DNA from 2 places in the Pseudarthrobacter sp. 902506025 genome. Region 1 is predicted to be linked to the other one. Evidence: predicted binding sites of a transcription regulator. Region 1 holds the regulator's gene; the other holds the start of a gene.
The links. Region 1 encodes Rex, which represses fermentation and respiration genes when NADH is low (regulators of the CRP and FNR family bind a similar motif). Its sites were predicted from a motif close to CTTGTGAANNNNTTCACAAG; they were not measured.
Positions count from the first base shown of each region.

Region 2: araB (ribulokinase) is a predicted target of Rex. The motif match lies at 1,941-1,960, and genes of this name have one in related genera.

Region 1 covers NZ_JBFBKW010000002.1:532,811-536,063, reverse strand. Annotated here, with positions in the region: gene AB0280_RS06330 (YceI family protein) at 1-421, shown strand, start outside; gene AB0280_RS06325 (hypothetical protein) at 655-1,482, shown strand; gene AB0280_RS06320 (redox-sensing transcriptional repressor Rex) at 1,554-2,258, opposite strand; gene AB0280_RS06315 (glutaredoxin family protein) at 2,269-2,523, opposite strand; gene AB0280_RS06310 (HAD family hydrolase) at 2,602-3,253, shown strand, end outside.
Region 2 covers NZ_JBFBKW010000012.1:130,765-134,017, forward strand. Annotated here, with positions in the region: gene AB0280_RS18935 (L-ribulose-5-phosphate 4-epimerase) at 1-42, opposite strand, end outside; gene araB (ribulokinase) at 39-1,799, opposite strand; gene chvE (multiple monosaccharide ABC transporter substrate-binding protein) at 2,067-3,194, shown strand.

The DNA of each region.
Region 1 (3,253 bases):
CCTGGACCTCGCCGAGAACGTGGCCGACTCCAAGGTCAACGCCACCATCAAGACCGCCAGCTTCGACTCCGGCGACGTCAACCGCGACGGCCACGTCCGCGGCGAAGACTTCTTCGACGTCGAGAAGTTCCCGGAAATCTCCTTCGTTTCCAACTCGATCGTCCCCAAGGGCGATGCCTACGAACTCCAGGGCGACCTCACCATCAAGGGCGTCACCCGTCCCGTGGCCCTTGAGACCGAACTCCACGGTGTGGCCGTCGATCCCTTCGGCAACACCCGCGCCGGCCTCACCGCCGAAACCACCATCAGCCGCAAGGACTTCGGCCTGACCTGGAACGCCGTCCTCGAGGCCGGCGGCGTGCTGGTCAGCGACAAGGTTGCCATCAACCTGGAACTGGCCTTCATCGCCCCCGCAGCATAAGTTTCCCCGTTCACGGCACCCCGGTACCAGGCCATCCCGGCCCGGTACCGGGGTGCCGTGTTTAACCAAGGGCCTTTCCCCCGGGTTCACCTGCCGGCCGCGGGCGTGGATCCCGCCTGAATCACCCACAACGCCACCCGCCGGGGGTACGGTGGACTTAAGCCACGCTGGGGGGAAGGCTGAGGACCGATTCCCGGCAGCCTACCTGGATCCCGACCTGCAGAAGGAACGCCATGAGTACTCCTCCCGTCCCGCCTCCCGCGCCCCAAGACCCCCACTCCGGCAATGGCCAGCCAGGGAACGGCCAGTCCGGCAGCCAGCAGCCCGGACCACAGCAGCCCCGCTACGGCCAGAACGCGCCGCAGTATGGCCAGAACGCTCCCCAGTACGGGCAGAACCAGCCCCAGTACGGTTCCCAGCCGCCCGCAGCGCCGCAGTACGGGCAAAACGCGCCGCAGTACGGTTCCCCGTACGGGCAGAACGCTCCGCAGGCCCCGGGCTACGGCCAGAATGCACCCCAGTACGGGCAGTCGCCGTATGGCCAGTCCCCTTACGGCCAGTACCCCTCGGAGCAGCCGCAGCCGGCCGGAAGCAACGGCGTCCCCCAGCTGGTGAACATCGCATTCTGGCTGCTGATCGCTGCCACCGCGATCTACGTCATCTCCATCCTCGTCAACCTCACCCAGCTGGATGCCCCGCAGTTCCGGCAGGAATTTGAACAGCAGGTCCGGGCCAGCGGGGCGGACATCACCTACGACGACATCAAGCCCTTCATCGCCGGCTCCCTGGTGGTCTTTGGCATCATCGGCGCCGCCCTCTACCTGCTGGTGGCCTTCTTCATCCGCAAGGGCAAGAACTGGGCACGCATCCTGGGAACCGTCTTTGCTGCACTGTCGGTCTTCGGCCTGTTCGGAATCCCCTCCTTTGCAACGATCGGGACCGTCCTGGGGATCGCCGCCATCGTCCTGCTCTACCTCCCTGCCGCTGCCCCCTACTTCCGGAAGCAGCAGCCCTTCGCCAACCCGTATTCCGGTGGCTTCGGCAACCCTTACGGGCGCTGACCACCAACCACAGAACGCAACGGCGGCCCGGGATGTCCAGCATCCCGGGCCGCCGCCTTTAAACCGTGCCCCTAGGCTGTCTGCCCCGGCGCCTGCGCCCGCTGGGCGTGGTAGGCCAGGATCTGCAGCTCCGTGGCCATGTCCACCTTGCGGAGGTTGACCCCTTCCGGAACCTGGAGCATTACCGGTGCGAAGCTGAGCACGCTGTGCACGCCCGCCGCCACCACCCGGTCGCAGATGCCCTGCGCCACCGCCGCAGGAAGCGCCAGCACCACCATGTTGGCCCCGGTGCGGTGGAGGACGGTCTCAAGGTCCGCGACGTCGCTGACCCGCAGCCATCCCACCTCGTTGCCCACCACCATCTGGTCCGCGTCGAAGATGGCCACCACATCGAAGCCACGCGATTCAAAGCCGCCGTAGCGTGCCAGCGCCTTGCCCAGGTTTCCGGCTCCGACGATGGCCACTTTCCAGTCATGCGTGAGCCCCAGGGCCGCGGCAATGTGGCGGCTGAGGTACTGGACCTCGTACCCCACTCCCCTGGTGCCGTAGGACCCCACGTGGGACAGGTCCTTGCGCAGCGTTGAGGAACTGACGCCGGAGGCTTCCGCCAAAGAGTCAGAGGAGACGCGCTCAACACCCTCGGCCAGCAGCGTGTTCAGGGCCCGGAGGTACAGGGTCAACCGGGCCACGGCAGCAGGGGGAATTTGCTTTGCCGGTGCACCCGCGGCATCCGGGATGCCCGGGACAGGCTGGGACGTTGAATCCAAGGACGTCACTCGCATCCCCCTAATTGGCCATGGCGCGCTGCAGGACGCGTTCCAGCCGGGCTTCGTCGATCTTCCAGAAGTCGCGCTGCACCCCGTCAACCAGGACCACGGGGATCTCTTCGGCGTAACGCTCCCGCAGTTCGGGCTGGTTGTCCACCAACTCTTCGCTCCAGGTAAGGCCCAACGAGGCAGTGACCCGGCCGACGGCGTCGCGCGCCTCCTCGCAAAGGTGGCAGTCAGCTTTGGTGACCAGGACGACGCGGGGGGTAGCCATGGCTTAACGGTATCGCCGTTCGCGCCGTGCGGGTGACGCCGACGGCGGCCAGCGGGTGGATTGACTAGACTCAAGTCCATGCCCGAGGAGAAATACGTCGCCGTCGTCACGCGGCCGGTTGCTGCGCCGCAGCCCGGTGAAGCGGCGTTTTTCGATGTGGACAATACTTTGATGCGCGGGGCCAGCCTCTTCCACGTGGCGCGGAAGATGCACCAGCGCGGCGCGTTCACCCTGGCCCAGGCGGCCGGATTCGCGTGGAAGCAGTTCAAGTTCGTGGCGCGCGGTGAGAATATCGACGACGTCCATGCGGTCCGTGATTCGGCCCTGACGCTGGCCGCCGGCATCACCGTTGACGACATCAAGGCCCTCGGCGAAGAAGTCTACGACGAGATGATCGCATCGCGGATCTGGCCCGGCGCCAAGGCGTTGGCGGAACAGCACCTGCGGGTGGGCCGCCGCGTCTGGCTGGTGACGGCCACCCCCATCGAAGTGGCAACAGTCATCTCCACCCGGCTGGGGCTGACCGGAGCGCTCGGGACAGTAGGTGAGGTGTCGGACGGCATGTACACCGGGCGCCTAGTGGGGGACATCCTGCACGGCTCGGCCAAAGCCGTAGCGGTCCAGGGAATTGCGGACCAGGAGGGCCTGGACCTCAAGCGCTGCTGGGCGTACAGCGATTCCTACAACGACGTGCCGCTGCTGTCACTGGTGGGACACCCCGTGGCCATCA
Region 2 (3,253 bases), on a different contig from region 1:
GGTTTCCAGGAGGCCGGTTCCGGCGCCTGCTGCGGCGCTCATGCGGACACCTCCACGGGTGATTCGGAAACGGAGCCTGCGCCGGAGAGGCCGGTGCGCGCGGCTTTGCGCTGGATGGCCTTGAGCCGGTGCATGACGTCGTTGCCGCCCCTGCCGAAGTAGTCGTGGAGGGCCTTGTATTCCTGGAACAGTTCTTCGTAAGCGGCCGCGTTTTCGGGAATTGGGGTGTAGACCTCCCCGGGCTCGGCGCCCATGGCCGCGGCGGCCGCACGGATGTCCGCGTATTCGCCCGCTGCGACAGCAGCGTGGATGGCCGATCCCAGGGCCGGACCCTGATCCGAGCCGATGGTGGACAGCTGCAGGCCGGTGGCGTCTGCGTAGATCTGCATCAGGAGTTTGTTCTTGAGCAGGCCGCCGGCCACGATGAATTCCTTGACCGGAACCCCAGCGTCGCGGAAGGCGTCCACGATGGTGCGGGTTCCAAAGGCGGTGGCTTCCAGCAGCGCGCGGTAGGTGTCCTCGGGCCTTGTGGCCAGGGTCTGGCCCACCACAATGCCCGAAAGCTCGTGGTCCACCAGGACCGAACGGTTGCCGGAATGCCAGTCGAGCGCGATCAGGCCGTGCTCTCCGATGGCCTGCCGGGATGCCAGTTCGGTGAGGTACTCGTGGATCCCCAGTCCGGCGCCCTCGGCAGCCTGGTGGTATTCGGGCGGGACGCCGTACTTGGTGAACCAGCCGAAGATGTCTCCCACGCCTGACTGTCCGGCCTCGTAGCCCCACAGGCCCGGCACGATGCCACCATCCACGGCACCGCACATTCCCGGTACCTCGCGCAGCTCGCTGCCGTTCATGACGTGGCAGGTGGAGGTGCCCATGATCGCCACCAGCTGGCCGGAGTCCACCGCCTTCGCGGCCGGGGCCGTGACATGGGCGTCAACGTTTCCCACGGCCACCGCGATGCCCTCCGGCAGCCCGGTCCAGGCGGCTGCCTCCGCCGTCAGGGTGCCGGCGGCGTCCCCCAGCTGGCCGATGGTGTGCTCCAGCTTGGAGCTGACAAAGTCCTTGAAGTCCGGGTTCAGGGCGGCCAGGAAATCCTCCGACGGATACCGGCCATCCTGGTAGATGCCCTTGTAGCCGGCAGTGCAGGCGTTGCGGACATACCGGCCGCAGAGCTGCCAGACGATCCAGTCCGCAGCCTCCACCCAGTGGTCCATCGCGGCGTAGGCCTCCGGGTCCTCCTCCAGCAGCTGCAGCCCCTTGGCGAATTCCCATTCGGAGGAGATCAGGCCCCCGTAACGGGGAAGCCAGTCCTCCCCCCGTTCAGCGGCAAGCCGGTTGATCCGGTCGGCCTGGCCCTGCGCAGCATGGTGGCGCCAGAGCTTTACATAGGCGTGCGGGCGGTTGGCGAAGCCGGGCAGTTCGTTGAGGGGCGTGCCGTCCGACTTAACCGGAACCATGGTGCAGGCAGTGAAATCCGTGGCAATGCCGACGACGGCGGCGGGGTCGACCCCGGCGTCCGCCACCGCGGCGGGGACGGCGGTCCGCAGGACGTCCCGGTAGTCGTTGGGCACCTGAAGTGCCCATTCCCCGGGAAGGCGGGCGCCGTCGTCGCCCGCGGTGTCCCGGGGCAGGACGTCGGTAACCACCGCGTGGGGGTACTCATGGACGGCGCTGCCCAGTTCCTTGCCGTCGCGGACGCGCACCACCACGGCACGGCCTGAAAGGGTTCCGTAATCCACCCCGATGACGCAATGGTCATGGCGGGACTCGGAGCCGGGAGTGAACAGCGCATCTGGCATGGGGTTGCCTCCGTCCGGGAGGCATAGGCCTCATTACCGGGTTTGTAGGGGTCAGGGTGTAGCTACGTGCTGCAGCAAGTGTGAACGCTAACAAAGAAGAAGTCAATGAAGCCGAAAAGTTTCCGAAATTCCTGCCGCGCGCTCTTGTTAGCGTTCACAAACCGGTCTATATTGAACCGACACATCAACAATGTGGCCAGGACCAGGGAGCACTGGTGCTGCCTGGTCCACCAACACTTCGCGGCAGTGCTGCCGCGGAAGGAGAAAATGGTGAGAATCAAGAAACTGATGGGCGCGGTGGCCCTCGTCCTCGCCCTGACGGTGGGCGCCACAGGTTGCGGCTCCCGCGGCGGGGCCAGCGAATCCAGCGGTGCCGCCAAGCCCAGTGATTCACTGGTAGGCATTTCAATGCCCACGCAGACATCCGAACGGTGGATCGCTGACGGCGCCAACGTGGAGAAGTCGCTGAAGGACCTCGGCTACAAGACGGACCTGCAGTTCGCCAATGACGATATCCCCACGCAGGTGTCGCAGATCGAGAACATGCTGACCAAGGGCGCCAAGGCCCTGATCATCGCCGCCATTGACGGCACCACCCTGACTGACGTCCTGGCCAAGGCCAAGGAGCAGAACGTCAAGGTCATCGCGTACGACCGCCTCATCAACGGCACGCCCAACGTCGACTACTACACCACGTTCGACAACTACACCGTTGGTGTCCAGCAGGCCACCTCGCTGCTGACCGGGCTGGGCCTCGTTGATGCCAGCGGCAAGAAGGTGGACGGCAAGGGCCCCTTCAACATCGAGCTTTTCGCGGGCAGCCCCGACGACAACAACGCCAACTTCTTCTGGACCGGCGCCATGGACACCCTCAAGCCGTACATGGATGCCGGCACCCTGAAGGTCCCCAGCGGACAGACCAAATTTGAGCAGGCAGCGATCCTCCGCTGGCAGGCACCCGTGGCCCAGAAGCGCATGGAGGACATCATCACCTCCGCGTACAGCTCCGGCACCAAGCTGAACGGCGTCCTGTCCCCGTATGACGGCCTGTCCATCGGCATCATCTCGGCCCTCACCAGCACCGGCGGCTACGCCAAGGGAAGCCTGCCCGTAGTAACCGGCCAGGATGCCGAAAAGGGTTCCGTGAAGTCCATCGTCGCCGGTGAGCAGTACTCCACCATCTTCAAGGACACCCGCCAGCTCGGCGCGCAGGCCGTCAAGATGGTTGATGCTGTCCTCAAGGGCCAGGAACCGGAAACCAATGACACCAAGACCTACAACAACAAGGTCAAGGTTGTCCCGGCCTTCCTGCTGAAGTCCGTGATCATCACCAAGGACAACTACAAGAAGGAACTGATCGACTCGGGTTACTACAAGGACTCCGACGTCAAGTAGTCAGCGTCCGGGGGCTGTGGCCGGACCTCCATCCGGCCACAGCCCCGCCCGCAGCCTCC